2 regions of the Stenotrophomonas sp. 364 genome follow, and region 2 is predicted to be linked to the other one. Evidence: predicted binding sites of a transcription regulator. Region 2 holds the regulator's gene; the other holds the start of a gene.

Region 1 (4,412 bases), 1.2 Mb from region 2:
GCCACCTGATGGCGCAGTCCCTGTACCAGGCCGCCGAACGCGGCGTGCGCGTGCGCCTGCTGCTCGATGACATGAATGCCCGGGACAAGGACGCCCTGTTGATGGCGCTCGACGAGCATCCCAACATCGAGATCCGCCTGTACAACCCCTTCCGCAACCGCACCGGGCCGTGGCGGATGGTGGAGATGGTGCAGCGCTTTTTCAGCGTCAACCATCGCATGCACAACAAGGCGTGGATCGCCGATGGGCGCGTGGCCATCGTCGGCGGCCGCAACATCGGCGAAGAGTATTTCAGTGCGCGGTCGGACGTGAACTTCCGCGACCTCGACCTGCTGGTGGCCGGTCATGCGGTGAACCAGGCCAACCGTATTTTTGACGACTACTGGAACAGCGAAACCGCCGTTCCCATCGCTGCGCTGGCCTTCCACACCCCGGCCCAGCTGCGCCTGCTGGTGCGCGAATCCGAGCACGAAGCCAAGCGCGATGTCGCCCAGCCGTACCTGCGCCGTGTCCAGCAGTCACAGTCGGCGCGCTCGTACTACCGCGACGCGGTCGAGCTGCACTGGTCACCGAACGTGGAGATCGTCTCCGACCCGGCCATGAAACACCGCCGCGATGACACGTCGAACTGGCTGGTGACCCGGCTGGTCAGCGAGATGCAGGCCACCCGGCACAAGGCGCTGCTGATCTCGCCGTACTTCGTCCCCGGCGAGGAAGGCACAGACGGCATGGCCGCCATGGTCAAGCGCGGCGCCCTGGTCGGGGTGGTGACCAACTCGCTGGCGGCCAACGACGTCGCCGCCGTGCACGGGGGCTACATGCACTACCGGGCGCCCCTGCTGCACAGCGGCGTGCACCTCTACGAACTGAAGGCGCACGGCTATGGCGACCGCAGCGGGCTGTTCGGCAGCAGCGGCGCCAGCCTGCACACCAAGGCTTTCCTGCTGGACGATCGGCGCGGCTTCGTCGGGTCGTTCAACCTCGACCCACGGTCGGCGTACCTCAACACCGAGATGGGCGTGCTGTTCGATGATCCGGTGCTGGGCGCGCAGCTGCGTGCCGAGTACCTGCGCCTGGCCGATCCGGCGCAGAGCTACTGGGTGATGCTGGACGCACAGGACCGGGTCCGCTGGCTGGACCGCGCCGCCCAGCCACCGGTAGTGCTCGACCGGGAACCGGATACGTCGTTCTGGCTGCGTGCCAGCGCGCGCGTCATCAGCTGGCTGCCGCTGGAGTCGCAGCTGTAGGCGACCGCGAGGCAGCCACGCATGGCGTGGCTCTAGCCGTGGGTCATCGCGTTCAGGGGCTGCATGGCTGCCCTCCACGAACCCTCAGGCCTCGGCCTCGTCGGCGTCCAGGGTTTCCACCGCGCGCCCATGCAGGCGTCGCCAGATCCACTGCAGCGCATGTGGCGGGGTGCCGTGCTGCTGCTCCAGGATGGCCAGCGCCTGCGCCTGGCCGATCCGCCCGTGCCGACACAGCAGGCTGGCGGCCGCCGCCGCGCGTGCAAAGCGCAGACTGGCCGACAGCCCGTCCTGGGCCGTACCGGCGTCGCGCAGCAGCGCTTCGTGTACCGCCCCGGGCAACTCCCAGGCCGCCGCGATCCGCCCGGCCACAGGCAAGGTCCAGGCATCCAGCAGTTGCATCGCCAACGCGCGCGATGGCAATGCAGCGTCCTGCACGGCGCAGGTATCCAGCAGCTGCCGCATCACCAACGCCGCGCCCAGGCCCTGGGTCAGCCCCAGCCATTGTGCGGCGAAGGCGTCTTCATGGGTCACCAGCCGCGCATGGTCGGCCGCCGCGCGCGAGGCCAGCAGCGCGTGCTCCCAGATCACCGTGCCAAACTGCGGGAACGTCTCGCAGTGCACCTGCATCACCGGCTGCACCAGTACCGCGCTGATGATCTGGCGGATGCCTTCGGTACCCACCAGGGTTACCGCCCGCTGCAGGCTGTCCACCGGCTTGGCCTGCAGGCGGTACACCGGGCTGTTGGCGATGCGCAGGAGATTGCCGGTCAGCACCGGGTCCTGGCCGATGATGGCGGCCATCGCACGCGCCGAGGCGTCGCTGTCGTTGACCGACTGGATCAGCTGCGGCAGCAGTTGCGGGCGCCGGGGCAGCTGCCGGGCCGACCAGTCGCGCTGCTCCAGCGCTGCCACCACCGCCGCGTGCAAAGTGCCATCGCTGTGCCGGTCCGGGTCGGCAGCGTCGCCACTGCGCGGCACCAGCGCCAGCGCGTGCAGGCCGGCCTGGAGCGCCTCGGCCGGGGCGGTCTCGGCGACGCTGCCGGCCTGCCCAGACAGGACCGCCAAAGGCGCACGCGGGCGCACGGCCGCCGCCGGGGCGGCGACGCGCACGCGGCGGCGCCGCGTTACCGCCAGCCCGAGCGCGACCGCTCCCGCCAGTCCTGCCACCACCATCACGTTCATATCCATCAGCGTGGCCGCCTTGCGCGGCGCCACTGTGTTGTCACTGCACCCACGTCGTCCGTCCTGGCATTGCTGGTACTGCGCACCGTTGCCACGGCATCGGCGCCATCTTCAGCAACTTTAATGGCCCGTACCGTCGCGCCCCGGGGCCGATCCCGGCCGTGGGTCGCGGCAAGCCCTGACAACACCCTCCGGCGGAATGCACTAGAATGGCGCCGCGCGACCCGTCCCCCGATCCGACGAAGTCGCTTTTTTTGTTTTACAACCCACCTTTTGCTGGTGCGTTCGCCGCTGTTCCCAGCCGTTCGCCCCATCGGAGCCACCATGTTATTTGAAACCCTCGAAACTTCCGGTCACGAACAAGTGGTGTTCTGCCACAACCGCGATGCCGGCCTGAGGGCGATCATCGCCATCCACAACACCACCCTGGGCCCGGCCCTGGGTGGCGTGCGCATGCGCCCGTACGCCAGCACCGATGATGCGCTGGCCGACGCGCTGCGCCTGAGCCGCACCATGACCTACAAGAACGCCCTGGCCGGGCTGAACGTGGGTGGCGGCAAGGCGGTGATCATCGGCGACCCGCGCCAGGACAAGAGCGAGGTGCTGTTCCGCGCGTTCGGTCGTTACGTGGATTCGCTGGGCGGTCGCTACATCACCGCCGAGGACGTAGGCACCGATGTCAACGACATGGAGAACATCTACCTGGAGAGTGAGTACGTCACCGGCGTGCACCAGGTCCATGGCGGCTCCGGCGACCCGGCCCCGTTCACCGCTTACGGCGCGCTGCAGGCGCTGATGGCCTCGATGCAGCACAAGCTCGGCCATGAAGAAGTGGGCAAGACCAGCATCGCGGTCCAGGGCCTGGGCCATATCGGCATGGAGCTGGTCAAGCTGCTGCGCGACCGCGGCGCCAAGCTGTTCGTCACCGACCTGGACAGCGCGCGGGTCGATCGTGCGGTCACCGAGTACGGTGCCGAAGCGGTGAAGCCGGACGACATCTACGACGTCAACGCCGATGTGTTCGCCCCGTGCGCACTGGAAGGGGCGATCAACCCGCAGACCCTGCCCCGCCTGAAGTGCAGGATCGTCTGCGGTACCGCCAACAACCAGCTGTCCAGCCTGGAGGTCGGCGATGAACTGCATGCACGCGGCATCCTGTACGCGCCGGACTACGCGGTCAACGCGGGCGGGGTGATGAACGTCTCGCTGGAAATCGATGGCTACAACCGCGAACGCGCGATGCGCCTGATCCGCAGCATCTACCACAACCTCGGCCGGATCTTCGCCCTGTCCCAGAGTGAGGGCATCGCGCCCCAGCGGGCGGCCGACCTGATCGCCGAGACGCGCATCCATTCCATCGGCAAGCTGAAGATGCCGCTGGGCCGCGCCACGCCGCGGCTGGGCACGCTACGCGGGAACTGAGCCGCTCCGCCGCAGAATGAAGAAGGGCGCGATTGCATCGCGCCCTTTTTCGTTTCAGACCATTACGTGTGTCGCCGACCGGGGCCTGGTGCCTAGAACGCGGCCGAATAGCGCAGCGCCACCTGGCTCAGGTCGCCCCGCGGCCCGAACCGCTGGTCGTAACCGAACGCCACCCGCGTATTGCGGGTCAGCCACGACTCCACCGACAGCCCGAGCAGGCCACCCGATCGCGCCGGCTGCAGCCCCGCCATCGGCGCCCAGGCATCCACGCCGACGAAACTGGCGTCCTGCGTCAGCCCATCACTGGACAGCAGCTGCTGCCATTCGGCATAGCCGCGCAGCGCCCAGCTGCCCCACTGGCGTTCGGCGCGCACGCCGGCCAGCGCCTGGCTGCGCGTGCTCACCCCGCCCTGGGTGCGCAGGCCAAAGCCCAGCCCGCCCTGTTCGCTGAAGCTGTCGCTGTCCACGCGGGCGTAGTCGGCCCCCAGGTACGGGGTCAACGAGGCGCGGCCGTCGCCAACGCGGTAGCCGGTTTCCACGCTCGCCGCGGTGAACTGACCG
Region 2 (4,412 bases):
CGCCAGCTGCGCCATGAAGTGGCCGGCATGCGCCACGTCATCGAGCGCGAAATGCACCGCTTCACCGACGAGCGCCTCCGCGGCTCGCCGGTCCGCGCCGCCGCGCTGGACCTGATGGACGAATATGGCTTCGACGCCGGCATCAGCCGCGACGTGGCCATGCAGATCCCGCTGGACACCGAAGCCCACCGTGGCCGCGGTCTGACGCTGGGCCTGCTGTCGCGCAAGTTGCCGATCGCCCCGGTCGACCCGCTGGAGTCCGGCGGCGTGATCGCCCTGGTCGGCCCGACCGGTGCCGGCAAAACCACCACGATCGCCAAGCTGGCCTCGCGCTTCGCCGAGAAGCATGCCGCCCGCGACGTGGCCCTGGTCACCACCGATACCGGCCGCATCGGCGCCCGCGAGCAGCTGTATGGCTTCGGCCGCCAGCTTGGCATCGCAGTGCACGAAGCCAACAGCGGCAGCGACCTGAACCAGCTCCTGGAGCGCCTGCAGGATTACAAGCTGGTGCTGATCGACACCGCCGGGCTGGGTCCGCGTGACCGTGCCCTGGCCGCCCAGCTGCAGTGGCTGCGCGCCGCCGAGCAGATCCGCACGCTACTGGTACTGCCGGCCAACACCAGCTTCGGCGACATGGACGAGGTGGTCCGCCGCTTCAGCGCCGCCAACCCGCAGGGCGTGGTGCTGAGCAAGCTGGACGAAACCGGCCGCTTCGGCACCGCCCTGTCGGTGGCCGTGGACCACCGCCTGCCGATCACCTGGGTCACCGATGGCCAGGACGTTCCCGAAGACCTGCACCGGGCCAGTGCCGCCAATCTTGTACTTCGCCTTGAAGATTTGCGCCGCGCGGCCGATATGCCCTGCAACCCGGAGTTGAACCATGCCGTCGCGTGAGTACGCCAAGCTGACCAAGACCTTCCCGTTGTCTGCCACCCGCAGCCAGCCGCTGGGCCCTGTGCGCACCATCGCCGTCACCGGCGGCAAGGGCGGCGTGGGCAAGACCAACGTGTCGGCCAACCTGGCCGTGGCGCTCGCCGACATGGGCAAGCGCACGCTGCTGCTGGATGCGGACCTCGGGCTGGCCAACATCGATGTGATCCTGGGCCTGCAGCCCAAGCTGACCCTGGCCGACCTGGTCGCCGGGCGCTGCACCCTGGATGAAGTGATCATGGAAGGCCCCGGTGGCGTGCTGGTGGTACCGGCCGCATCCGGTCGCCGCCACATGGCCGAACTGCAGCCGGCAGAGCACGTGGGCCTGGTCAACGTGTTCTCCGAACTGGAGCGTGAGCTGGACTTCATGGTGGTGGACACCGCCGCCGGCATCACCGACGGGGTGCTGACCTTCTGCCAGGCCGCCCAGGACACCGTGGTGGTGGTCTGCGACGAACCGGCCTCGATCACCGACGCCTACGCGCTGATCAAGGTGCTCTCGCGCGAACGCGGGGTGGACCGTATCCAGGTGGTGGCCAACATGGTGCGCGACCCCAACGAAGGCCGCGTGCTGTATGAAAAGCTGACCCGGGTCTGCGAGAAGTTCCTGGCCGATGTGTCGCTGAACTACCTCGGCTGCGTGCCGCAGGACGACTGGCTGCGCCTGTCGGTGCAGCGCCAGCAGCCGGTGGTCAAGGCCTACCCGTCCAGCCCGGCCGCCCAGGCGATCACCGAGATCGCCCGCCGCACCGCCCGCTGGCAGGCTCCGACCGAGCCGCGTGGCGGGGTCGAATTCTTCCTGGAACGCATCCTCAAGCAACGCGGGGTGACCGCATGAAAGGCGCCGCACAATACAAAGAGGTGCAACGCACCGCCGCCAACGAGTGCATTGCCCAGCATTCGGACCTGGTGCGCCGCATCGCCCACCACCTGGCCGCGCGCCTGCCGGCCAGCGTGGAAGTGGATGACCTGATCCAGGCCGGCATGATGGGCCTGATCGAGGCCTCGCGCAGCTACGACGCCGACCAGGGCGCCTCGTTCGAGACCTACGCCTCGATCCGCATCCGCGGTTCGATGATCGACGAGATCCGCCGGGGCGACTGGGTGCCGCGTTCGGTGCACCGCCGTGCCCGCGACGCCGCGTCCACCATCCGCCGCCTGGAACAGAGCACCGGCCGTGCCGCCAGCGCCACCGAAGTGGCCGCCGCCATGGACATGCCGCTGCCGGACTACCTGCGCCTGATGGAAGACGCCGCACGCGGCCAGGTGTTGAGCCTGGAATCGCGGATCGAGGACCAGGGCGAGCTGGACACCGTCGCCCAGGGCGGCCCGACCCCGCAGCAGGTGCTGGAGCGCGGCGAGTTCGGCCGTGAACTGGGCAATGCGATCGGCCTGCTGCCCGAGCGCGAGCAGCTGGTGCTGTCGCTGTACTACGAGCAGGAACTGAATCTGAAAGAGATCGGCGCCGTACTGGGCGTCAGCGAGTCACGCGTGTGCCAGATCCACGGCCAGGCCGTGCTGCGCCTGCGGGGCCGATTGAAGATCTTCGAGGCGGCCGACGCCGGCCTCGCGAACACTTGATACCGAGGAAAGTGCTTTGAACAAGAACATGCGTATCTTGATCGTCGACGATTTCTCGACCATGCGTCGTATCGTCAAGAATTTGCTGGGCGATCTGGGCTTCACCAATACGGCCGAAGCCGAGGACGGGCATGCCGCGCTGTCGCTGCTGCAGAGCCAGCCGTTCGATTTCGTGGTCACCGACTGGAACATGCCGGTGATGACCGGCATCGACCTGCTCAAGGCGATCCGCGCCGACGCCAAGCTGAAGACCCTGCCGGTACTGATGGTCACCGCCGAAGCCAAGCGCGAACAGATCATCGAAGCGGCCCAGTGCGGCGTCAACGGCTACATCATCAAGCCGTTCACCGCGCAGACCCTGGAAGAAAAGCTCGGCAAGATCTTCGAACGCCTGGCAGCGAGCGCCTGATGGAAACCCTTCGCGACAAATCCGCGCTGGTGCAGCGCCTGCAGGACGCCCTGGCTGCGCTGGAAAGCGGCGATGAAGCCGGCTGGCGCCGGGAAATCGACGCGCTGGCTGCCCTGCGCACCCAGCCGATGATGGCCGGCCTGAACCGGCTCGCCCGCGAACTGGGCCAGGCCCTGGGCGAACTGCCCAGCCTGCCCAGCGAAGCCGGCGAGCTGGACGATGCCTGCGCGCGCCTGGACCACGTGGTGACGATGACCGAACAGGCCACCCACCGCACCCTGGACCTGGCCGAGGAATGCCGGGCCCTGACCGAACAGCTGCGGGCCAATGGCCTCACCGCCGACCAGGACCAGCAGCTGGACCGGATCCGCCACAACCTCACCGAGATCGCCCTTACCCAAAGCTACCAGGACCTCACCGGGCAGATCATCCGCCGCGTGGTGGGGATCGTGCGTCGCGTGCACGAAGGGTTTGGCGCACTCGGCCTGCCGCCGCAGGACGACACCGCGCAGAAGCGGGACAACGGCCTGGCCGGCCCGGCCGTGAGTGGCCTGGACCGTCACCAGGTATCCCAGGTGGATGCTGACGACCTGCTTTCGGATTTGGGGCTGTAACACCATGAGCGCTGTTCCAGACGATATTGCCGCCGATTTCATCCTCGAGGCCCAGGAAATCCTGGACCGCCTCGGCGAACAGCTGGTGTCGCTGGAGCAGTCGCCCCAGGACAGCGACCAGCTCAATGCGGTGTTCCGCGGCTTCCACACGCTCAAGGGCGGTGCCGGCTTCCTCGGCATCCAGGCCATGGTCGAGCTGTGCCATGCCGCCGAGGAAACCCTGGGCATGGCCCGCTCCGGCAAGGCCACGCTGCAGGCCCACCACTTCGATGCGGCCCAGCAGTCGCTGGACTACCTGCAGTCGATGCTGGATTCGGTGTCGGCCGGCGAAGAGCCCGGGTATGCGCCGCCGGAGCTGATCGCACAGTTCGACGTCAACGGCCCGGCCACTCCGGTGGCGGCAGTTGCCGCCCCGGTCAGCGGCGAGCTGATCACCGACGATGAGTTCGAAGCCCTGCTCGACACCCTGCACGGCGGCGCCGCACCCACCGCCGTGGCGGGAGCCGGCAAGGCCGATGATGGCCTGATCGGCGAAGACGAGTTCGAGGCGCTGCTCGACCAGCTGCATGGCGGTGCCGTGCCCGGCGCCAAGCCGGTGGCCGCGCCCGCACCGCCGCCCCGTGCAGCGGCAGCACCGGCCGCCAAGCCGGCCGCCAACAAGCCGGTGGCCGAAGCCGAGCACACCGTGCGCGTGGACACCAAGCGCCTGGACGCCATCGTCAACCTGATCGGCGAACTGGTGCTGTCACGCAACCGGCTCAAGACCCTGCGTGCGCGCCTGCACGACGAAGAACTCGACCGCGCGGTCTCCACGCTGGACATCGCCACCGCACGCCTGCAGTCGGCGGTGATGCGCACCCGCATGCAGCCGGTGGGCA

Evidence for each region. Region 2 encodes FliA, which starts transcription of late flagellar genes. Its sites were predicted from a motif close to TAAAGTTTNNCNNNCNNNGGCCGATAA; they were not measured.
Region 1: the regulator FliA is predicted to act here: its motif matches at 2,526-2,552, upstream of GQ674_RS13660 (HDOD domain-containing protein).

What each region holds. Positions count from the first base shown of each region.
Region 1 covers NZ_CP047135.1:2,984,306-2,988,717, forward strand. The annotation lists gene GQ674_RS13655 (phospholipase D family protein) at 1-1,247, shown strand, start outside; gene GQ674_RS13660 (HDOD domain-containing protein) at 1,332-2,435, opposite strand; gene GQ674_RS13665 (Glu/Leu/Phe/Val dehydrogenase dimerization domain-containing protein) at 2,754-3,851, shown strand; gene GQ674_RS13670 (autotransporter serine protease) at 3,944-4,412, opposite strand, start outside.
Region 2 covers NZ_CP047135.1:1,799,649-1,804,060, reverse strand. The annotation lists gene flhF (flagellar biosynthesis protein FlhF) at 1-894, shown strand, start outside; gene GQ674_RS08345 (MinD/ParA family protein) at 881-1,768, shown strand; gene GQ674_RS08340 (RNA polymerase sigma factor FliA) at 1,765-2,511, shown strand; gene cheY (chemotaxis response regulator CheY) at 2,528-2,920, shown strand; gene GQ674_RS08330 (protein phosphatase CheZ) at 2,920-3,534, shown strand; gene GQ674_RS08325 (chemotaxis protein CheA) at 3,539-4,412, shown strand, end outside.